Regions from separate parts of the Enterobacter sp. AC1 genome, predicted to be linked through region 4. Evidence: predicted binding sites of a transcription regulator. Region 4 holds the regulator's gene; each other region holds the start of a gene.

Region 1 (5,991 bases), on a different contig from region 4:
TGGGCATCAACCTGAAGGGACCGTTCTTTTTAATTCAGGCGCTGCTGCCGCTGCTGAATAATCCGTCCTCGGTGATCCTCTGCGGCTCCGTCAGCGCGCGCATCGGCCTGCCCACCAGCAGCGTATATGCCGCGAGCAAGGCCGCCCTGCTGTCGCTGGCGCGTACGCTGTCGGCGGAGCTGCTGCCGCGCGGGATCCGCGTCAACGGCCTGAGCCCCGGCCCGGTGGAAACCCCGGCCTTTACCAAAACGGGCTTAAGCGAGGAGGCGCTTAACGCAATGATGTCAGAGGTCATTAAGCTGGTGCCGCTCGGCAGAATGGGCTCGACGACGGAGCTGGCAAAAGCCGCGCTCTATCTGGCCTCCGACGAGTCCAGCTTCACGGTGGGCACGGAGCTGCTGGTGGACGGCGGGATGGGAAGTCTGTAACTCAAAAGGCGCTGATGCCGGTGACAATGCCGACATACAGCGCCGCCCAGACGGCGGCAGAGAGCAGGCTAACCCCGTAAACCTTCGCCACACTGAGCCTGAGCATGCCTGCCGCCAGCGGCACGATATAGCGCAGCACCGCCAGGAAGCGCGCGGTGAACAGCACCAGCACACCGTTTTTTTGCAGCTGATGCTGCACCCGCAAAAATTTACCGGCGTGCTTTGCGGTGAAGCGGGTCACCCATCGCGTGTGCCCCATCCGCTGACCGATGTGGTAGTTTAGCCCCGATCCCACCGTTGCCCCCATCACCACGGCCAGCCACGCCAGCGCCGGATGCATGCTCGCCTGGCTGACGGTGATGCCCGTCAGCAGCATCACCGAGGCGGGAGGCAGCACGGAGGAGATCAGCACCGTCGATTTACTCAACGCCATCATAAATAACAGCGCGAAAAGATGTGCCGGATAGAGCGCAAAGTGATTCAGCAAAGTATCAAGCCACGTCATTTACCCTCCCCCGATGTAAATATCACTCTTCATTTAAAATGAATTAACTTAAATAAACCCTCAACATCTTATTAATAAGATTCTTCTAAACCGTTCTTAAACATTATTTAAATTTCCGAGCGGCAAAATTAATTAAGCGTATTATCCCTCTCGTTTTACAACGATCTCGTTATGGCGAGGCTCCTGTACAAATACACGTTATCGCTCTGGTGGGTTCGAGAGAACCGGCACAGGGTAAAACAGGCACTGTCGAATCAAGGCTTTGTCAGTATAACTTCCCTCGCGGGATACGGTGTACAGTGCTGAACCCAGGACGTGGGGATCTCCTCTTCGACATGCCCTGTCTTGCTCGCCCCTGAGAGATTTTATTATTCAAAGGGAATTCACTATGTCTTACGCTATTCATAACCAAAACCTGGCATTCAATGACAGCGCTATCGCGCAATATATGAATACCGATTTTATCGTCCTCGATATTTCATTATGCGTGGCGCTGGCGCGCGAGCAATTCTTCGAAAAATTAAAAGACGATGATATCCCGTCGCATATTTTTATTGAAGACAATGGCCGCCTGGCGGGCATGATTGCCGTGCGCAAACTGCTGCAAACCGCCGATACGGTACAGCCGGTGAAATCGCTGATGATTTCGCAGTTTTTGCAGGTCAAACCGGAGGATGAGCGTGCCGATGTCGCCGGACTGCTGGCGCACGGCGGCGCGGATGTGGTGCCGGTGGTCACCCACGGCAAGCTCGTCGGCTGCCTGACCGAGCGCGAGATCGCCCATCTTCTGGAAGATGACGTCACCGAAGATGCTCAACTTCAGGGTGCAACGCTGCCGCTGGAAAAGCCGTATCTGGAAACCAGCGCCTTTAGCCTGTGGAAAAAACGCTCCGTCTGGCTGCTGCTGCTGTTTGTCGCCGAAGCCTATACCAGCTCGGTCATTCAGCATTTCGAGGAGGCGCTGGAGTCCGCCATCGCGCTGGCGTTCTTTATTCCGCTGCTGATCGGCACGGGCGGCAACAGCGGAACGCAGATCACCTCTACGCTGGTGCGCGCCATGGCGCTGGGGGAAGTCCACCTGCGCGACGTCGGACGCGTGCTGCGTAAAGAGATGACCACCTCGCTGATGATTGCCGTCACGCTCGGTATCGCCGGGTGTATTCGCGCCTGGATGATGGGTATCGGCCTGGAGATCACGCTTATCGTCAGCCTGACGCTGGTGTGTATCACGCTCTGGAGCGCGATTGTGTCGTCCGTGATCCCGATGGTGCTTAAGCGCTGCGGCATTGACCCGGCGGTCGTCTCCGCGCCGTTCATCGCGACGCTTATCGACGGTACCGGGCTGATTATCTACTTTAAAATCGCGCAATATACGCTGGGGCTGGAGTAATCCTGCGAGCACCTCTTTCCTGCGATTGAGGTGCTCACTGTGCTACACATCACCCAGTTGATGCGCAATCTCGCGCAGCTGCTGGGCCAGCGCCTGGAGGTTTTTTCCCTTCTCCCCTTTCGGCCCGGTAGACTGTCGCACCACCAGACGGGCAGGTAAAATCGAGGACATGCGCAGGGCACTCTCTTCGCCGCTGTCCAGAATGCGGCGCACCGCCTCTTTACCCTGCAGATCTAGATCGAGTGAGACCGTCGTCAGCGCAGGGTAGAAGAACGAGCTTTCATAGGTATCATCGTAGCCAATCACCGACTTCTCGCCCGGAATGGAAATCTGCTGCTGGTGGAACGCGCTCAGTACGCCCAGCGCCATCTGGTCGTTTGCCACCAGCACGGCGGAAAACTGCGGCGTTTCGCGCAGCATCTGCAGCGCACCGGCATACCCGCTCTGCGCATCCCAGTTGCCGCGGATCACCGAGGCAGGCTCCAGCCCGTAACCCTTCAGGGTTTCGATCCAGCTTTTTAGCCTCAGCTGTGCCGACACAGAGGACTCCGGCCCTGCCAGCAGGGCGATGTCGCGATGGCCCAGCTCGTAAAGGTATTTAACGCTGGCGCGGGTCCCGTCCGCCGGGTTAAACGAAACGTTAAACACGGAGCTGTACGGGTCGACGTCCAGGAAAAGACAGACGATATCGTCGTTGTCGGCAGCAATTTTCTGCGCCTCTTCGGCCTCCAGCGGCACGTTAATGATCACCTTGCTCACCAGCTGGGACTTCAGCTCGTTGATAGAATCTTGAATGCTTTGGTTGACGTTCTCATCGATCATCGAGATCAGCACCTGGTATCCCTCCACGTTCGCATAGCGTTTTACCGCTGCGGCCACCTGAGAAGGCGCGTGCAGAGCCAGCGAAATGGTCACCAGCCCGACGGTCTGACTCTGCTTGCCGACCAGCTGCTGGGCCAGACGATTCGGCACATACCGCAATAACGCTATGGATTTCTCCACCTTGTGACGCGTGGCTTCGGATACATTGGCAGATTTATTCAGTACCCTGGACACGGTCTGATAGGAGACGCCCGCGTGGCGTGCGACGTCCTCTAACGTTGCGCTTTTCGACTTCATGGTCCGGTTCCTTATGTTGTTATGCGCTGATTGTAACAGGGGCGCTGATAAAAAACGCTTACCGCCCTCATCTCGCGGGCACAACACATCAAAAAAGTATGACGCTCACAATGCCACAATTTGTGGCTCAGCTCATCACTCGTAACAAAATAGTCTATTTTATTTGCAGTTAATCACACATTTAGGATCGTGTAATTGCCAGAAAACAGGTTTAGGCATTTTATGACAGCGGATTTGTGAACGTATTACAAAACAATAAGAGGGTTACAATGAACACGACGATCCGCTCTGTATCCGTTGCGTTGGCTGCCGCGCTGGCATCTCCATCGCTGCTTGCCGCGTCTTCGGTACCGATTGATTTTCATGGCTATCTTCGCTCCGGCGTGGGCGTCTCACGGGATGGTGGGATGGAGGAGTGGCAGAAGAACAAAATTGGCCGTCTGGGTAACGAAGCCGATACCTACGGCGAGCTGGAGCTGGGCTCAGAGGTCTACAAAAAGAACGACGTAAGCTTTTATCTCGACAGCATGGTGAGCATGGTGTCTGACGGTTCAAACGATAATGAAACCACCTTTGGCGACGATGCCCAGTTTGGCCTGCGTCAGCTTAACCTGCAGATCAAGGGGCTCATTCCGGGCGATCCCAACGCGGTGATCTGGGGTGGGAAGCGCTATTACCAGCGACACGACCTGCATATCATCGACACCAAATACTGGAATATCTCGGGATCCGGTGCAGGTATTGAGAACTATACGCTCGGCCCCGGCGCGGTCTCCGTGGCGTGGATCCGCGGCGATGCCAACGACGTGGACTACCGCGTTGACGGTGATAACGACGTGAACATCAACTATATCGATCTCCGCTATGCGGGCTGGAAACCGTGGGCAGGCGCCTGGACCGAAGTCGGCATCGACTACGCCATGCCAAACCCGACCAACAAACAGAAAGAGTACGGCGGGCTGTACGAGGCCGATAACGGCGTGATGGTCACCGGTGAGATCAGCCAGGATATGTTTGGCGGCTATAACAAGCTGGTGCTGCAGTACGCCAATAAAGGTCTGGCCCAGAACATGGTGTCACAGGGTGGCGGCTGGTACGACATGTGGAACTATGTGAACGATGCCAGCGGCTACCGCGTGATCAATACCGGCTTAATTCCCATTACCGACAAGCTCTCTTTCAACCACGTGTTGACCTGGGGTTCAGCGGACGATACCACGCAATATACCGATAAATCGCGCCTGATTTCACTTGTCGGCCGCGCGCAGTACCAGTTTACCGAGTATGTCCGCCTGATTGGCGAAGTGGGTGGTTTCTACCAGAAAGACACCTACACCGACGGGTCTGACTACAAGCAGAGCGGCGAGAAATATACCATTGCCCTGGGCCTGGCCGATGGCCCTGACTTTATGTCGCGTCCGGAATTGCGCGTGTTTGCTTCTTACCTGAATGATTCCGAAAAAGGGAAATCCTTCGAGGACGGCACGGCCAACAATACCTGGAACTTTGGTGTGCAGGTCGAAGCCTGGTGGTAAGTCTTCATTTTTAAAATGCGTTAATCATTATTGTATCTCCAGCTAATTGCAGCGTATATCTCTGCTCAGGGATAGCCATTACTTTGGCTATCCCTTTTTTATATTTACTGATTAAAATGTTCGTCTAATAATTTCCGTAATGTATCAGACTGCCTGCCGAATATAGCGTGCACCTGCTGACCGATAATAATCACCCCCAGCGCCCCCTCATTCTGTAACGCCTGTGAATCGACCTTATTTAAATCTTTTACCGTCACGCGCAGGCGAGTAATACAGGCTTCGACGTGCTCGATATTATCGTCGCCGCCAAATGCCGGAATTAAACGCTGGGTAATTTGACTGTCCATAATACGCCTCTCTGTTATGCAGATAAAAAAATGCCTGCTCGGGGAGCAGGCGTTTTGTGCTTTTTTGCCCGGGCGGTGCAGTCTGATGCCCTCACCCCACCCCTCTCCCACAGGGAGAGGGAGAAAATCAACTACGCTTTACGCCTGAGCACCCGACAGTCCCACGGCAGCAGCACGGTATCGCCCGCTGCGGCGGCATCGGTTATGCAGTCGGTATACCCTTGTGGCAGCGTGATGTACTGCTGCTGTGCCGTGTAGTTCTGCACAAACACCCAGGTGGTTTCGCCATCCGTGCGCGCCGTGGCAACCACGCCCGGCGGGAGTTCACCCTCGATGGCGCACGGCAGCGCCAGTTCGCTGATAATCCCGGCAAAGAAATCGCGCTGGAACGGCAGATCGTTGCGCGAAGCGACGTGCCACGCCTTGCCTTTCCCAACGCGGTTGACCGTTACCGCAGGGCGACCGGCGTAGAAATCATCGCGGTAGGTCGCCAGCACCTGTGCGGACTCCACGTGGATCAGCTCGCATAAATGCCGCACCTGATACGGCCCCTGCAGGCCCGCCGCATTGCCCGCCAGCCCCTGAATCAGGTTGCGCTCCCCCTCGCCCAGGCAGTCGATCTCTTCCGCCCAGATGCCCAGAAGCTTGCGCAGCGGCCCGGGGAAAC
Region 2 (5,991 bases), on a different contig from region 4:
ACGCTAATCATTGATGCCGCCTGCCATCCGACGATTTTGCAGGAGGCGGTAACCCTGGCTTCTCCGGCGGCGCGCATCGTGCTGATGGGCTTCTCCAGCGAGCCGAGCCAGGTCGTTCAGCAGGGCATCACCGGCAAAGAGCTGGCGATATTCTCCTCGCGCCTGAATGCCAACAAATTCCCGGTCGTCATCGACTGGCTGGAAAAGGGGCTGATCGACCCTGAAAAACTGGTTACCCATACCTTTGACTACCAACACGTTACGGACGCCATCGAACTGTTTGAGAAAGACCAGCGGCAGTGCTGCAAAGTGTTACTCACGTTCGGCCAATAATCCTGTAAGCGGTTAAGAGCCTGCGCAGACAGGCTCTAAGTGGTACGCATCTTACCTTTCAGAGATAGCCATTATGACGCAAGCACAACCTCAAAGAACCACTTCCGATCTGGTGAAAGCCGCCGTTTCCGGCTGGCTGGGCACCGCCCTGGAGTTTATGGACTTTCAGCTTTACTCGCTGGGGGCGGCCCTGGTCTTCCATGAGATCTTCTTCCCGGAACAGTCTGCCGCGATGGCGCTGATCCTGGCAATGGGAACCTACGGCGCAGGCTATATTGCGCGTATCGTCGGGGCCTTTATTTTCGGCCGAATGGGCGACAGCATCGGCCGTAAGAAGGTGCTATTTATCACCATCACCATGATGGGGATCTGCACCACGCTGATTGGCGTCCTGCCGACCTACGCGCAGATCGGTATTTTCGCTCCGGTACTGCTGGTTACGCTGCGTATTATTCAGGGGCTGGGTGCCGGGGCCGAGATCTCCGGGGCCGGGACCATGCTGGCGGAGTATGCGCCAAAAGGAAAACGCGGCATCATCTCCTCGCTGGTGGCGATGGGCACCAACTGCGGGACGCTGAGCGCAACGGCTATCTGGGCCATTATGTTCTTTGTCCTCGACCGCGAACAGCTGCTCGCCTGGGGCTGGCGCGTGCCGTTCCTGGCAAGCGTCGTGGTGATGATTTTTGCCATCTGGCTGCGAATGAACCTCAAGGAGAGCCCGGTCTTTGAGAAAGTGAACGACGAAGAACGCGCGGTGCAGGACACCTCGCTGGGCGCCATGGTGAAAAGTAAATCCTTCTGGCTGGCAACCGGCCTGCGGTTTGGTCAGGCCGGTAACTCGGGGCTGATCCAGACTTTCCTCGCCGGGTATCTGGTCCAGACGCTGCTGTTCGATAAAGCCATCCCTACCGACGCGCTGATGATCAGCTCCATTCTCGGGTTCATCTCCATCCCGCTGCTGGGCTGGCTTTCCGATAAAGTGGGTCGCCGTCTGCCGTACATTATCCTCAATATCTCGGCCATTATCCTGGCCTACCCGATGCTGTCGATTATCGTTGATAAGAGCTATGCACCGGGAACGATCATGCTCTCTATCATCGTTATCCATAACTTCGCCGTACTGGGGCTGTTTGCGCTGGAAAATATCACCATGGCGGAGATGTTTGGTTCACGGAATCGCTTTACCCGCATGGCTATCTCAAAAGAGGCGGGCGGTCTGGTGGCAGTGGGCTTTGGTCCGGTTCTGGCGGGGATCTTCTGCAATATGACCGGCTCCTGGTGGCCAATTGTTGCCATGCTGGTGGCCTATTCCGTGATTGGGCTAATCTCGGCGCTCCTGATGCCAGAGGTGCGGGACCGTGATTTGAGTCTTGCAGAAGACGCTGCGGAACACACGGCGCAGCAGGGGGTATCCCAACGCAGCACGCGATTCATTTAACATCTTTTTAGCAGGAACAAACACATGGTGAGTTCAGTTGATGTAAACAATGAAGTGGATAACACCCCTGTTATCAAGCGCGTGGCGACCGCTTCGGCGATTGGTACCGCGGCCGAGTATTACGACTTCTTTGCCTATGGCACGGCCGCGGTGCTGTTTTTCGGTCATCTTTTTTTCCCGAGCAGCGACCCGCTGATTAGCACGCTTGCCGCCTTCGCAACCTATGCGGTGGGCTTCCTGGCTCGTCCTGTCGGCGGCATTGTGTTCGGTCATATCGGCGACAAAGTCGGACGTAAAAAAGCGCTGGTAATGACTATCCTGATCGTCGGGCTAGGGACATTTTGTATCGGCCTTCTGCCTACGTATGAAAAAATTGGCATCTGGGCGCCGGTGTTACTGATTTTGATCCGCATACTGCAGGGGTTTGGCGTGGGCGGCGAACAGGCGGGCGCGGTCCTGATGACGGCAGAATACTCCACGCCCAAACGACGCGGATTCTTTGCCAGCTGGGTACAGGTGGGGGCGCCGGCGGGTTTTCTGCTGCCGATGGCCTTGTTTGCCTTGCTCAACATCGTCCTGACGCCTGAAGAGATGATGAGCTACGGCTGGCGCATTCCTTTCCTGCTCAGCGCGGTGCTGGTGCTGGTTGGTTTGTTTATTCGTCTGCGCATCGATGAGTCACCGGTGTTTGCCAAAATCCGTGAGACCAAAGCCGTAGAGTCTCGCCCGGTGATAGAAGTGGTACGAGATTATCCGGGCATTGTGGCAAAAGGCGTTTGTGCCAAGCTAATCGAAGCCTGCACGTTCGCGATGTTTACGGTTATCGTGCTGGCCTACGGGAAAGCCAACGGTCTCAGCGCCACGATCCTGATGGAAACGATGATCGTCGCTGTTCTGCTGGAGATTTTTGCGATCCCGCTCATGGGTGCGCTCAGCGACAGGATTGGCCGCAAGCCGGTTTACATTATGGGGGCACTTCTGCAGGTAGTGGCTATCGTGCCGTTCTTTATGGCTATCAATCAGGACAGCTACTGGCTGACGCAAATAGCGATGATTGCCGTGATTACCTTCGGCCACAGCATGTGCTATGCCCCACAGGCATCCTATTTTCCGGAACTGTTCCCGACCCATATCCGCTGTAGCGGCATTGCGCTGATCTGGCAGGTGGGCTCGCTGATTGGCAGCGGCGTTCTCGGCCTGGTGGCGGTTAAAATATTGCAAATGACGCACGGCCACTACTATGGCATGGCGGCCTACGTGATTGTCCTTGGCGCGATCTCGGTGGTGGGCCTGTTGACCCTGCCTGAAACTGCGCCTCGTCGGCGCGAGAGCGAGTATCAGGAGTGGGGAAAACATTAAGTTCATAAGAGAGGTGATGGTTTATATCTTTTGAAATCTATCACACAGCTTGATGTTTATGTCACACCACCTGACCAAAAGTTAATATAAATCAAAATCACAAACGGCAGTATCAGTATGGTGGATGGCAGTAATCTTTTACCCCGACTGCCATTCTAGTTGGTGTAGTCAGCAGGCGCTGCCGCTTCACAAAAAGCGGCAGCGATCCACAGCTTTCTAATTAACGAGTCTTAATCATGGAAAACACGTTATTACAGGCCAGGGCGACGCTGCCTCAGTACGATCGCAACAGCCTTAAAGCACGCATTGTTCATTTAGGGTTTGGCGCTTTTCACCGCGCGCATCAGGCGGTGTATGCCGATATTCTCGCGGCTGAGCACAGAAGCGACTGGGGCTACTGTGAGGTTAACCTGATTGGCGGCGAGCAGCAGATTGCCGATCTGAACGCGCAGGATAAGCTCTATACCGTGGCGGAAATGTCCGCCGATGCGTGGACATCCCGCGTGGTTGGCGTCGTCAAAAAGGCGCTGCATGCGCAGGTTGACGGGCTTGAGACCGTGCTGGCCGCGATGTGCGAACCGCAGGTGGCGATTGTCTCGCTAACCATCACCGAGAAAGGGTACTGCCATTCCCCGGCGACCGGGCAACTGATGCTCGATCACCCGTTTATTGTTGCCGACCTGCAAAACCCGCACCAGCCAAAATCCGCACCGGGCGTGGTCGTGGAAGCGCTGGCGCGGCGCAAGGCGGCGGGCCTGCCTGCGTTCAGCGTGATGTCCTGCGACAACATGCCGGAGAACGGCCACGTGATGCGCAACGTCACGTGCGCTTACGCCCGTGCGGTAGACGGCGAGCTGGCGGACTGGATCGAAGCCCACGTTACCTTCCCGTCCACCATGGTGGATCGCATCGTGCCCGCGGTTACGCCCGATACGCTGGATAAAATCGAACGGCTGACCGGCGTCCGCGATCCCGCCGCGGTGGCCTGTGAACCGTTCCGCCAGTGGGTGATTGAAGATAACTTTGTCGCAGGCCGTCCCGAATGGGAAAAGGCCGGAGCCGAGCTGGTGTCAGACGTCATTCCGTTTGAAGAGATGAAGCTGCGCATGCTCAACGGCAGCCACTCGTTCCTGGCGTACCTGGGCTATCTGGCGGGTTATCAGCATATCAACGAGTGTATGGAAGATGAGAACTACCGCGTCGCCGCCCACGCGCTGATGCTTAACGAGCAGGCACCAACCTTAAAAGTGCAAGGCGTTGATTTAGCGCGCTATGCCGATCTGCTGATTGCCCGCTACAGCAACCCAGCCCTGCGCCACCGCACCTGGCAAATCGCGATGGACGGCAGCCAGAAGCTCCCGCAGCGTATGCTGGATTCGGTGCGCTGGCACCTTGTGCACCAGAAACCTTTCCCGCTGCTGGCGCTGGGCGTGGCCGGCTGGATGCGCTATGTCGGCGGCGTGGATGAGCAGGGTAACGCCATCGACGTGAGCGACCCGCAGCTGGCGGTGATTCAGGCGGCAGTGAAGGGAAGTACGGATGGGGAGAGTCGGGTCAACGCGCTGCTCGGCATTGAGGCCATCTTCGGGAAAGAGTTACCGCAGGAATCAGTCTTTGTTGATGCGGTGATGAAGGCATACCAGACGTTACTGCAAAAGGGCGCGAAAGCGACCGTGGCCCAGTACGTGTCCCAACGGTAATTCAGCACATGCCGCCGTGCGCGGCGGCATGTCTGCACGCGGTTAGTGCATGCCCAGGCGAATCAGCTCGATCGGTTCGAACTTACCTTCGCATCCTTCCACTTCCACCGTTTTACTACGACGCACCTGCTCGGCATTGAGGCCGTCGCTGTGGATCGCTTTAATCACGCCGAACTGGTTTGTGCCGCTAATCATGACGCGGCTGCCAGTGGTGATTGCATTACGGTTACGGTCGTATGTCATCATGGTATTTTCTCCTCTCTAACCTGTTCGTTACGGCGCTATTTCAGGTTTGCCGTTCACGGGGCATATAAATACGCCTGTCCGCGTTTCATTTTTTTGTTTTTGATCAAACTCACACTTTTTTCTTTATTGTGCCGGGTGCTGACCGTTCAAGACGGTAATTTACAAACCAGACAGTTATTTTCTTTTACTGATAGTTTCGACAGGGAAGCGTTGAGGGTTGGTTTATATTCCCGGTGTCATGCTGGGTTCAGGAAATAACCCTTCATCGGAATAAGGAGTCAGGCTTATGTATAAGAAGATTTTGATGCCTGTTGATGTGTTTGAAATGGATTTGAGCGACAAAGCGGTGCGCCACGCGGCTAACCTTGCGAAGGCTGAGGGTGCCTCGATTACCCTGGTCAACATTCTGCCTGCCAGCAGTCGGTCTCTGCTGCGGGGATTCAATGCCGATATTAAAAAGTTTGAAGAGTATATGACCGCAGAATCCGGGAAGAAAATGAACGAGCTTAAAAGACTGTTCGATATCTCCCCTGAGAATATTCACAGCATGGTTCGCTTTGGCAACGTCCGCGATGAGATCATCAAGCTCAGCAAAGAGGGAGAATATGACGTCATCGTCATCGGGTCGAAAAATCCGAGCATCACTACGCATTTGCTGGGCTCGAATGCCGAAACAATCCTGCGCTACGCCACTATTCCGGTATTAGTCGTTCGCTAACCCTGTCGCCGCGCCCGAAAGGGGGCGGCGTAATATTACTCTTCGCTAAACCACTCGCTATTTTCCTGACGAATAAGCTGCACGGACTCGCTAATTTCCTGCAGGTGCAGCGTCATCGCTTTTTCCACGCCGTCCTGGTCGCGCTTTTCAAGCGCGCTGAAAATATCATGATGCTGTCGGAGCAACATTTCCGGCGG
Region 3 (5,991 bases), on a different contig from region 4:
GGGGAAGTTAAAATACGGGCGGAGACTTTTCAGGAAAAACGCATTCATTATCGAGTTCATAGTCATTCTTCAATGAAGCCGTAGCGGCAGTGAACTCAGGTTAAAAGAGCCGGCGTAAAGGGGGGATAAAAAGCGTCAGGACAGGCGTAAAGAAAGTATAAAGGCAGGCCTATTTTTTCTCTTTTTTCTGCATATCCAGCAGCTGCTCCGGCGTCACCGCCGGATAACCCTGCGCGTCTTCCGGCACTTCATGCATCGCCGGGATCGGCACCAGCGGGCCTAAAAAGCGCGGTTCGCGTTTGAAAATATAGAGGTCGGCCAGGGCACCAAAACGGGCGCCAAACTCGCGGACGCGCACGCTCAGCATATCTTTTGGCGACGGCACCGCGTAGCACTGCGCCTGAATGCCCATGTGCAGGGCGATAAACAGCGCGCGCTCGCAGTGGAAGCGCTGGGTGATGATGATGAAGTCGTTGGTGTCGAAGACTTTGCGCGTGCGCACGATGGAGTCCAGGGTGCGGAACCCGGCGTAGTCGAGCACGATATCGGCAGGGTCCACGCCCCCGGCAATCAAGTCCTTACGCATCGTCACCGGTTCGTTATAGCTTTGCAGGGCGTTATCCCCGCTCAACAGCAGGTAGTTCACCTTGCCGCTGTTGTAGGCGTTCAGCGCGCCCTGAATGCGGTAACGGTAATACTGGTTAATGACGCCGGTGCGGTAGTACTTGGCGGTGCCGAGCACCACGCCAACCTGACGATAGGGCAGGTCCTGCAGGTCATCAAAGATGTAGGGGGCGGTTTTCCAGCTCATCCAGCGATCGAGACCCAGCACGATCAACAGCAGTATGCCGACCAGGACAGACAGGCTGTAAAAAACGCGCTTTAACATGCAGATGGCTCGTACCAAAGGTGAAATTTAACTCAGGCTACTTTACCCGCCTGGTTAGCGCAAGAAACAGAGACTCAACTGAGGGGTTTTTCAGCAAACGGGCGGGCATTTCTGCCCGCCGGAAGGATTATGCAAGCAGCACGCGGTCAATCGTCGTGCAGCCGAGCGCCTTAAGCGTCGCGGCGGTCGCATCCCACTGAATCAGCGGCGCATCGGCAATTTCTGCCAGAATAGCGCGCTGAATGTCCGGATAGTCATAGCCGTTCAGGCTCAGCAGGTTAAGTGCGCCCTGCAGCGGCGGCAGCGTTGGGTTAAACGCGGCGTTTTCCGCATAGCTGCCGCTAAAGATACGGCCATCGCGGCACTGCAGCGCCACGCCGCTCGGGGACTTGCTGTACGGCGTGTGGCTCTTGTTGGCAGCGGCAATGGCCGCCTGGATCAGGTCATCGCCGGACAGGGCGAAACCGTGGTCCTGCTCGTCCATCAGCAGCGTTTTGATCTCCAGATCTTTCGGGCCAAACGCGTCCGGCAGGTAATCCGCCAGCGTGTGCGGCGCGCGACCCGGCAGGTTGATGCGCAGCTGCAGCCCGCTGTTCAGCTCGTTCATGAACTGACGGCAGTGGCCGCAGGGGGTGTAGTTCACGGTAATGGCGCTCAGCGCTTTTTCACCGCGCAGCCAGGCGTGACTGATGGCGCTCTGCTCGGCGTGAACGGTTTGCTGCATGGTTGCGCCCAGGAACTCCATATTGCCGCCGAAGTACCAGGTGCCGCTGACGCCCCGCGCAATGGCCCCGACGTTGAAGTGGGAGAGATCGGCCCGCGCGCAGGCGGCGGCCAGGGGGAGCAGTGCGAAAGCCAGCGCGTCTTCGTCCAGTCCCGATGCCTGTTTCAGCATCGTGACCTGCTCAGCCGTCAGCAGGGCGGGGAAGTGTGCATCTGCCAGAACGGGAGCCAGGGCTGACTGCAAATTCTCTGCAAGCTGGGCGAAAGCAGCTTGAAAACGTGGGTGCATGGCGTTTGCCTCATAAAGGTTAATGGATCGGTAGTTTACGGAGCCGTCAGGGCTTTATATGTGATCCACTTCTCATTATGTATGCAACTTATGAAATCAAAATGAAATTTGCGCGACGCATCGCAAATTTTAGCCCATCACCGCCAGAATCAGCGGGAAAATGAACGGGGCCAGCAGGGAGGTGATAATCCCGCAGATCACCAGCGCCAGGGAGCTAAACGCCCCTTCCTGATAATCCAGCTCCGCACAGCGGGCGGTGCCCAGCGCGTGTGAGGCGGTGCCCATCGACAGCCCACGTGCTGCCTTAGTATGAATACGCATCGCGTTCAGCAGGGTGTGGCCAAACACCGCGCCGAGAATCCCGACGAAAATAACGCACATCGCGCTGATGGCCGGAATACCGCCGAGGCTGCCGCCGACCGCCATCGCGATAGGCGTGGTGACAGATTTGGGCAGAATAGACGCCGCAATCTGCGGAGAAGCCCCCATCAACAGCGCCACCGACGTCCCGGTGATCATCGCCACAAGGCTGCCCACAAAACAGATGGTAATGATGGATTTCCAGCGAGCGCGGATCTGGTGCAGCTGCTCATAAAGCGGAAAGGCCAGCGCGACAACGGCGGGCTGCAGCAGGTCGTTTAAAATTTTGCTGCCGGCAAAGTAGCGCTCATAAGGAATGCCGGTGAGCAGCAGGAACGGAATAATCACCACCATCGCCACCAGCAGCGGGTTCAGCAAGGGCATTTTGAAACGTGCGGCAAGCTTACGCGCGGCGAAGAACACCGCCAGGGTTAACGGCAGAGACCACCAGATATTGGCCATCATTTTTTTGTTTTCTCCCCAATCACGTTACGTTCGCCATGCACCAGATGCGAACTCCAGCTCACTACCAGGAAAACCACCAGCGTACTGACCGCGCAGGAGACCACAATCGGGCCGAACTGGGCCTTGAGCAAATCAAAATACTGCATGACCCCGACGCCGATAGGCACGAAAAGTAGCGCCATATAGCGAATGAGAACGAAGCAGCCGGGGTTGACCCACTTTGCGGGCAGGATTTGCAATGCCAGCAAAACAAAGAGGATCAGCATACCGATAATGCTGCCGGGAATGGTGATGGGCAGCAGCGACGCGATGAAAATCCCGGCATACAGACAGGCGTAAATCAGGACGAATGCGCGCAGGTATTGCCAGATAATGTTCAATGATTTACTCATGGTGATAGTCCTTGCTGAAACGCATTCATCATACAATTAAACCTTAAAATGTGCCACGGATCACATCATGAATTTTGAGCATACCAGACATTCCAGAATGGAACGTCCGGTATCGCCTTACAGGGGCAGGCTACAGTTTAGAGGAAAGGGATTGCGCTGGCGAAGTGACGCGCCAGAGATTGCATCAGCGCGAGGCGGTCAGTTTATCGAGAAAGGAAAACAGCGCCTGGTTCATTTCGCAATAATCATGGGAGCGGAGTTTTTCCGCCGTTTCGACAAAACGGAATTCACCCGCCCGGCGGAGGTCGTTCTGCGAATGCTCAATCAGCAGCTCTACCACCTCCGGCGTCAGTTCCATGTGACACTGAAAACCGTAAACCCGTTCGCCATATTGCACGATCTGGCGGGGACAGCCCTCGCTGTAAGCGAGAACCTTAGCCTGCGGCGTCAAGCCCGGCATGTCGTTATGCCAGTGACCGACGTTCAGCACGCTGCCAAAGTCCTCAAACAGCGGGTTCGCCTTGCCTGCATCCGTAAGCCTGACGGGAAATTTGCCGATCTCTTTTTCCGGGCTATGACAAAATGCTGCGCCCAGCGCCTCACCGATAAGCTGTGAGCCCAGACAAACGCCTATCACCGCTTTACCTGCTTCTATCGCGCGGCTGATGAGCGCCTTTTCCGCCTGCGCATCAAACCAGGGGCATTCCTCAAGCGTGGTGGCGGGTGACTGCGGGCCTCCCATAATGATAAGCAGGTCTGTGCGTCCCAGCTCCTCGGGTAAAGGATCGCCCTGATAAACTCTGGTGTAGCTCAGACGACAGCCGCGATTTTTCCCCCAGGTCTCATAGGCGCCTGGCGCTTCGAAATGTTCATGAATGATAAAATGGATGTGCATTGCGTCTCTCTCTGGTTACGTGTACAAGCAGCATCATAAGAGGAAGGGGGGAATGTGAAATGCCAACCGTTATCGATAAAACGCCAATTCACGACGATGCCATCGGATGGTCAAGAGGGGCCATTAGCTATAAGCGCGGCGAAGTGGACCCGCCTCACCAGCATTCGCAGGGGCAGCTATTGTTTGCCATCAAAGGGGTCATGCTGGTCGAAACCGGCCGCAAACGCTGGGTCATACCGCCGCAGCGCGCGCTGTGGATCCCTCCCTTTCAGGAACACACCTACAGCGTGCTATCCACAACGGAGCTCCGCGCGGTCTGGTTTAGCCCGGCGCTGATATCGCAATGCGAGCCTTTTAAGCGGAAAGAAGAGGTTCACGTGATTATGGCGACAGCGTTGTTCAAAGAGCTGATTGCCGGGCTGTTCAGCGCGGAATACCGCCCGGCAAGCCAGCGCAGCATGGCCGTTTTGCTGCTCGATATCCTCAGCGAGACGCAGCAGATTTCGGCCGAACTGCCGATGCCCGTGGATGAGCGCTTACATCGCGTTGCCTGTGACATCATTGCCAACAATCTCTGGGATCTTTCTCTGGAAAGGCTAGCGGAACGAGCCGCGATGTCTGAACGCACATTTTCGCGCGCGTTTATCAAAGATACCGGCTTTAGCTTCCGGGCCTGGCGACAGCGTGCAAGAATTTGTGCCTCGCTGGACCTCCTCGCAAACGGATACCCGGTTAAGCAGGTGGCCTGGATGCTGGGGTTTTCCGGCCCGGCGGCATTTGCGGCGGCGTTTCGCGCCATTGTTGGGGCAACGCCAGGTGACTTTCTCCCTGAACAGAAGCGCTTCCCAGCGATATAGAGAGCGGCTACTATAGCGCGTCTTTTTTCACAGGTACTGCTATGCGTGTTTTACTGGCCCCAATGGAAGGCGTGCTCGACTCCCTCGTGCGCGAGCTTCTGACCGAGGTGAACGATTACGATCTTTGCGTGACGGAATTTCTGCGCGTGGTCGATATGTTGTTGCCGGTAAAATCCTTCTTTCGCCTGTGCCCCGAGCTGCACAACCAGAGCCGGACCTCTTCCGGCACGCTGGTGCGTATTCAGCTGCTCGGCCAGTATCCTGAATGGCTGGCGGAAAACGCCGCCCGCGCGGTTGAGCTGGGCTCTTACGGGGTGGATCTCAACTGCGGCTGTCCGTCGAAGCTGGTGAACGGCAGCGGCGGCGGGGCGACGCTGCTGAAAGATCCTGAGCTGATTTACCGCGGTGCGAAAGCGATGCGTGAGGCCGTGCCCTCGCACTTGCCGGTAACGGTTAAGGTGCGCCTGGGGTGGGACAGCGACGCGCGGCAGTTTGAAATCGCCGATGCGGTGCAGCAGGCCGGGGCTACCGAGCTGGTGGTGCATGGCCGCACCAAAGACGATGGCTACAAGGCCGAGCGCATTAACTGGCAGGCGATCGGTGAGATCCGCAAGCGCCTCACCATTCCGGTGATCGCCAACGGCGAAATCTGGGATTACGAGAGCGCGCAGGCCTGTCTGAACGCCACCGGCTGCGATGCGGTAATGATCGGCCGCGGCGCGCTTAACGTACCTAACCTCAGCCGGGTGGTAAAATATAACGAGCCGCGTATGCCGTGGGAAGACGTCGTCACGCTGCTGCAAAAATACAGCCGTCTGGAAAAGCAGGGCGACACCGGTTTGTATCACGTGGCGCGAATTAAGCAGTGGCTGAGCTATTTACGCAAAGAGTACGATGAAGCGCTGGGATTATTTCAGGAGATCCGGACATTACAGACTTCTGCTGATATTGCCCGGGTGATTCAGTCCAAATAATAAGCGTTAAATTGCTCACACTTTTTTAAACCGGAAAACAGTTCAGGTTTTCAACGTGGCGCGACGGTGTTAAGGTGCCACTGTTTCAACGCAGGATTGTTACTGGTTAACAGGCAAAACCTAAGCGTTTCACAGCATTCTCGCTGT
Region 4 (5,991 bases):
CTCGCCGGTCACTCACGTCGGTACCGGAGTATTCACGGGGCTTAATAACCCTTTAACCGTGACGCGCTACCATTCGCTGGTGATTGACCCACCGACGCTGCCTGACTGCTTTGACGTGACCGCCTGGAGCGAGTCGCAGGAGATCATGGGAATTCGTCACCGCGAATGGGATCTCGAAGGCGTGCAGTTCCACCCGGAAAGCATCCTCAGCGAACAGGGGCACGCGCTGCTGGCAAATTTCCTCAATCGCTGAATAACTGTTGCCTTGCTGTGATTTTTTATGCATATTTTGTGATTATATTTTCACAATCAATGTGACATAAAATGGATGGGCATGACATGGCAACTGAACAACCAGCAATTACCCGCGCGACATTCGATGAAGTGATTCTGCCGATTTATGCACCGGCTGAGTTTATCCCGGTGAAGGGGAAAGGCAGCCGCGTCTGGGATCAGCAGGGTAAAGAGTATGTGGATTTCGCGGGCGGGATTGCGGTAACGGCGCTCGGTCATTGCCATCCTGCGCTGGTGGACGCGCTGAAAACCCAGGGCGAAACCCTGTGGCACACCAGCAACGTGTTCACCAACGAACCGGCGCTGCGCCTTGGCCGCAAGATTATTGATGCCACGTTTGCCGAGCGCGTGCTGTTTATGAATTCCGGCACCGAAGCCAATGAAACCGCCTTCAAGCTGGCGCGCTACTACGCCACCACGCGCCACAGCCCGTACAAAACCAAAATTATTGCTTTCCACAATGCCTTCCACGGGCGCTCCTTCTTTACCGTCTCCGTTGGCGGTCAGCCGAAGTATTCCGACGGCTTCGGCCCGAAACCGGCAGACATTGTCCACGTGCCGTTTAACGATCTGCATGCGGTGAAAGCGGTAATGGACGACCACACCTGCGCGGTGGTGGTCGAGCCTATTCAGGGCGAAGGCGGCGTGACGGCGGCCACGCCGGAATTCCTGAAAGGGCTGCGCGAACTGTGCGACGAGCATCAGGCGCTGCTGGTCTTTGATGAAGTGCAGTGCGGAATGGGGCGTACCGGGGATCTGTTTGCCTACATGCACTACGGCGTGACGCCGGACATCCTGACCAGCGCCAAAGCGCTCGGCGGCGGTTTCCCGGTCAGTGCGGTGCTTACCACTCAGGATATTGCCTCCGCGTTCCACGTGGGCTCTCACGGCTCTACCTACGGCGGCAACCCGCTGGCGAGCGCCGTGGCGGGTGCCGCGTTTGATATTATCAATACGCCTGAGGTGCTGAACGGCGTTAGCGCGAAGCGTGAGCTGTTCGTGAAGCATCTCCAGCAGATTAACGATGAATATGATGTTTTCAGCGAGATCCGCGGCATGGGGCTGCTGATTGGCGCCGAGCTGAAGCCGCAGTTCAAAGGCCGCGCGCGTGATTTCCTGCACGCCGCCGCGCACGAAGGGGTGATGGTGCTCAATGCTGGACCTGACGTGATGCGCTTTGCGCCGTCGCTGGTGGTGGAAGATAAAGATATTGAAGATGGATTAACCCGCTTTGCCGCGGCGGTCGCGAAGATCGTTAAAGGCTAATACTCGGTTCGCTTTAACCGGCGCGTTAACCAAATCCCGTGATGCGGGCGCTGACGCCATGCCACCGACGAAATGGTGTGCATGGTGTTCAGATGCCCCAGAACGCGCTGCAGATGCTGCTCAAGGGTGCTCATTGGCCCGTGGGTCAGTGTTTCAGGCGCTTCCAGAATATTCGAATCTCCCGATTCACCGGGCGAGTCATACTCCAGACGCTGCTGACACCTCTGCAACGCAATTTCACACGACTGCAAATAGCGCTGCGCCAGATCCGGCGTCAGCATCGTGTGCTCGCGCGCCAGCGTGGTCATGGCGTTAATGTGCTCGACGATAAACTGGCTGTGCGTCACCCAGAGCTTCATGTCCGCCAGATAGTGCGAGTTAAAGCCCGGTTCCTGCATCGCCTGGTTGAGCGAGTTAAACAGGGCGTTGTGCGCCTGGTTGACCTTCATGCGCTGATAAGCCAGCGGGGAGGGCTGCGGGTCGTCGCTCAGGATCAGGCGAATGGCCTGCTGGTCGGCCTCCAGCGCGTCGTGGGCGTTTTGCCTGAGTAGCCCGCTTTGCCACTGTGGCCACAGCCAGACCATGCCGCCAAAGGCAATCAGGCAGCCGATGAGGGTATCAATCAGCCTGGCGACAATAAACTGTTCTCCATTGAGCGTGAGCAGTTGCAGGGTATATACCGCCGTCACCGTAAAGCCCACCATCGCCCAGCCGTAGTTTTTGCGGATTATCAGGTAGCTCACCAGCGTAATCGCCAGCATGCCAGCCAGGGTATAGCCTTCCGGCACGTGGAAGTGCAGCGTCACGCCCGCAATAATCAGCCCGGCCATCGTGCCGCCCGCCCGATGCAGAATACGCACCCGCGTGGCGCCGTAGCCGTTCTGGGTGACAAACAGCACGGTCATTAAGATCCAGTAGGGTTTCGGCAGATGCAGCGCCATGCCCATCAGGCTGGCGGTACTGAGCATAACGCTAATCCTTGCGGCGTTGCGCAGGGCGGACGATTTCAAAGACAGATAGCTTCTGAGCGCGGGCAATAACGGCAGCCGCTTTTGCTTATCCGCCATTAGATCGCGAGGATAAAGCGGGCGCTGAGTTCGCAGCACGCGGGCGATGCGGCTGAAGTGCCAGGCGGCAAACTGGCCAACCGGGTTATCCGGATGCTGGCGGGCGATTTTCTCCAGCGCGCCGAGCTGTTTTTCCATGTTAAAGCGCGTGGGGTAGCGGTGGTAGAGAATGTCGTCAGCCAGGACCCGCAGACGTGCCGATACGGTCTGCGCGTTCCAGCGGATCACCGCTTCGGCGTGGCTGCGCTCGACCAGCTTTTGCACCTCCTGCGGGTGGTGAAGGCTAACGGAGATATGTTCCTGCAGGTCCAGCCCGACCTGGAAGGTGCGCAGCAGCCGTTTGTATTCGTGATTCTTGTTGGCGGCGAGCATATGCAGCTGCTGATAGCACTGGCTTATCAGATCCACCACCTTTTGCTGGCGCGTCAGCAGCGGCGGCAAGGATTTTTCCGGATCGGTATGCTGGGTGAGCAGGGTGTATTTGGCTTCGCAGTAATCCGCCAGCTGCACATAGAGCAGGCTCAGGGATTCGCGCAGCGGCTGTTCGCGCCACAGCCAGAACCAGAACCAGTTGAACAGCCCGTACCACAGCGTCCCCAGAGCGTAGATCAGCAGCGGCTCCCACACCGGCATATTCCCGGCGAGGCTCAGCGTGAAAATGGCCGCAATTAGCGAGGCGGGAAGCAGGCGGGCGTGCAGCGAGCTGATTTCGGCGGTGACGCCGAGGGTCATGGCCAGCACGGTCAGGATCAGCGGCAGCGGGATGTCCCGGGCAAGCAGAAGCTGCACGGCGAGGCTACAGCCTGCGAACAGGCAGCCGCCAATAGTCAGGCGTTTGAAGAAGCGCTTATGCGGCGTGTCCAGACCGGCGATGTTGCAGCAGGCGGGCACGAGAGAAAACAGCAGGCCTTGCTGAAGGTGTCCGAGGATCAGGCCCACGGCCACGGGAAGACACAACACCAGCGTTTGTCGCAGTGCGTAGTTAACTTCCGGGTGATAGATCAGCCTGCGCCACATGGGGAGTAGAGACAAAAACGGCGTGACACCCTGGGGTGACACGCCGTTTAAGCGGAATTAACGCGTTCCGTAGACCACGATGGTTTTACCGTGGGCGGAGATCAGGTTTTGATCTTCCAGCATTTTCAGGATACGGCCCACTGTCTCACGGGAACAACCGACGATCTGACCAATTTCCTGACGGGTAATTTTAATTTGCATGCCGTCCGGGTGGGTCATTGCGTCTGGCTGTTTCGCCAGGTTCAGCAGCGTTTGTGCAATACGGCCAGTCACGTCCAGGAAGGCGAGGTTACCCACTTTCTCAGAGGTGACCTGCAGACGGCGCGCCATCTGGGAAGAAAGACGCATCAGGATGTCAGGGTTAACCTGAATCAGCTGACGGAACTTCTTGTAAGAAATTTCAGCCACTTCACATGCTGTCTTTGCACGAACCCAGGCGCTACGTTCCTGGCCCTCTTCAAACAGGCCCAGTTCACCGATGAAATCGCCCTGGTTCAGATAAGAAAGGATCATCTCTTTCCCTTCTTCATCTTTGATCAGCACTGCCACCGAGCCTTTAACGATGTAATACAACGTTTCCGCTTTTTCACCCTGGTGAATCAGCGTGCTCTTCGATGGGTACTTATGAATGTGGCAATGAGACAAGAACCATTCGAGAGTCGGGTCTGTTTGCGGTTTGCCAAGCACCATGCGCTGTTATCCTCTGTTATAAGCTGTCACCAGAGTCATCAGATGCATCCGGACTCTGGGGTTGCAATCGAATTCTTACCCATACCCTGGGAAGTCGGCTACCGTAACGTTTCGCAGCCAGTAAAGTTTGATGTCCTCTGCATACACGTGTAACGTCAATGTATTACTGTAGCATCCTGAGTGTTTTAGCATAGCTTTCGCCGCGTGTCTCCTGGTGTCTCGCTTCAGCATGATGCAGGTCGCCTTCCATTGCGAGAAATGTAACGCACGCGTAATCTGTCACCAAAAATGCAACGTTGGAGTTCAAAAATATGCAAGCGCGCGTGAAGTGGGTTGAGGGTTTAACGTTCCTGGGCGAGTCCGCGTCAGGACACCAGATTTTGATGGATGGTAACTCCGGCGACAAAGCGCCAAGTCCAATGGAAATGGTGCTGATGGCGGCAGGCGGATGCAGCGCGATTGACGTGGTGTCGATTCTGCAAAAAGGCCGTCATGATGTGACCGATTGCGAAGTGAAGCTTACTTCCGAACGTCGCGAAGAGGCGCCACGCCTGTTCACGCACATTAATCTGCACTTTATCGTGACCGGTAAAGAACTGAAAGATGCCGCAGTATCACGCGCGGTGGACCTGTCTGCGGAGAAGTACTGCTCGGTGGCGTTAATGCTGGAGAAAGCGGTAAAAATTACCCATTCGTATGAAGTGATTGAGGCGTGATTGATGGGGCATCGTGCGTGTTGATGCCCTCACCCCCTCCCACAGGGCTGAGGGATCCCCATAAAATAATGCCTGCACATACGACCCCCTCTCCCTTGAGGGAGAGGGTTGGGGTGAGGGGGAACATACGGCTGTGGAGGTTATTCCGTTCACTTTATGTTCCTTGCTACTCTGTAACGACAATACCTGTGAACGTGCCAGGGTGGCTCAATCGCCACCACCCTGGCGACCCTGGCTCCCGGCGGTAAATCGCCGCTGCGCGGTACCTTCGGCTTATTCCTTCCGGCTTATCGGGGACGGGCGGAGGTAACATCCCTGTAAAGCCCGCCCTCTCGGCGCATCCCTGCGCCTCGCCCCGGCCTGCAGAAAACGCCTCAGCGATTTACAGCCGGACCAGGGCGTCGCTGTAAGTCATTCATTTTCCTGAAACAGCATTCGTCGCTTTTGGTAAAAAAATACTGGGGATTCCTCAACCCACCGGGAGAGGGAATATGATTATGCGATCTGCTTCCCTTCCATCAGCCGCTCTACCAGCGGCGTCATGATAAGCTCCATTGCCAGTCCCATTTTTCCGCCCGGCACCACCAATGTATTCATGTGCGAAATAAACGAGCCCTGCAGCATCGCCAGCAGCCAGGGGTAATCGATGCCTTCAAGATTGCGGAAATGGATCACCACAAAGCTCTCATCCAGAGAAGGGATCGTTTTGGCGGCAAACGGGTTGGAGGTGTCCACCGTCGGCACGCGCTGGAAGTTAATGTGCGTGCGGGAGAATTGCGGCGTTAAGTAATTGATGTAGTCCTCCATGGAGCGCACGACGGAATCCATCACCGCCTCGCGCGAGTGGCCGCGCTCGCTCATGTCACGCGTCAGCTTCTGGATCCACTCCAGGTTAACGATAGGCACCACCCCGACCAGCAGATCCACGTGTCGCGCCACGT

What was found. The regulator CRP, encoded in region 4, controls carbon source genes, mostly activating them, when cyclic AMP is high. The targets are predictions, from matches to a motif close to ATGTGANNNNNNTCACAT.
Region 1: a site for CRP is predicted at 3,604-3,621, ahead of M2433_RS08595 (maltoporin). Genes of this name have one in related genera too.
Region 2: a site for CRP is predicted at 5,174-5,191, ahead of ydfZ (putative selenium delivery protein YdfZ). Genes of this name have one in related genera too.
Region 3: a site for CRP is predicted at 1,960-1,977, ahead of cdd (cytidine deaminase). Genes of this name have one in related genera too.

What each region holds. Positions count from the first base shown of each region.
Region 1 is NZ_JBNDIZ010000002.1:792,912-798,902, reverse strand. It holds gene M2433_RS08615 (SDR family oxidoreductase) at 1-428, shown strand, start outside; gene M2433_RS08610 (DedA family protein) at 430-933, opposite strand; M-box (ykoK) riboswitch at 1,092-1,261, shown strand; gene M2433_RS08605 (magnesium transporter) at 1,322-2,323, shown strand; gene M2433_RS08600 (LacI family DNA-binding transcriptional regulator) at 2,366-3,442, opposite strand; gene M2433_RS08595 (maltoporin) at 3,712-4,977, shown strand; gene M2433_RS08590 (glucose PTS transporter subunit EIIB) at 5,082-5,324, opposite strand; gene M2433_RS08585 (beta-galactosidase) at 5,456-5,991, opposite strand, start outside.
Region 2 is NZ_JBNDIZ010000001.1:759,774-765,764, reverse strand. It holds gene M2433_RS03585 (Zn-dependent oxidoreductase) at 1-333, shown strand, start outside; gene M2433_RS03580 (MFS transporter) at 407-1,771, shown strand; gene M2433_RS03575 (MFS transporter) at 1,796-3,130, shown strand; gene M2433_RS03570 (mannitol dehydrogenase family protein) at 3,367-4,830, shown strand; gene ydfZ (putative selenium delivery protein YdfZ) at 4,873-5,076, opposite strand; gene M2433_RS03560 (universal stress protein) at 5,363-5,794, shown strand; gene M2433_RS03555 (GntR family transcriptional regulator) at 5,830-5,991, opposite strand, start outside.
Region 3 is NZ_JBNDIZ010000003.1:339,686-345,676, reverse strand. It holds gene M2433_RS11390 (glutamine synthetase family protein) at 1-48, opposite strand, end outside; gene sanA (outer membrane permeability protein SanA) at 170-889, opposite strand; gene cdd (cytidine deaminase) at 1,017-1,901, opposite strand; gene M2433_RS11375 (CidB/LrgB family autolysis modulator) at 2,031-2,726, opposite strand; gene M2433_RS11370 (CidA/LrgA family protein) at 2,723-3,118, opposite strand; gene M2433_RS11365 (type 1 glutamine amidotransferase) at 3,303-4,013, opposite strand; gene M2433_RS11360 (helix-turn-helix domain-containing protein) at 4,073-4,870, shown strand; gene dusC (tRNA dihydrouridine(16) synthase DusC) at 4,912-5,844, shown strand.
Region 4 is NZ_JBNDIZ010000008.1:49,285-55,275, reverse strand. It holds gene pabA (aminodeoxychorismate synthase component 2) at 1-253, shown strand, start outside; gene argD (bifunctional acetylornithine/succinyldiaminopimelate transaminase) at 340-1,560, shown strand; gene M2433_RS19795 (YccS/YhfK family putative transporter) at 1,557-3,644, opposite strand; gene crp (cAMP-activated global transcriptional regulator CRP) at 3,702-4,334, opposite strand; gene M2433_RS19785 (OsmC family protein) at 4,646-5,050, shown strand; gene M2433_RS19780 (phosphoribulokinase) at 5,546-5,991, opposite strand, start outside.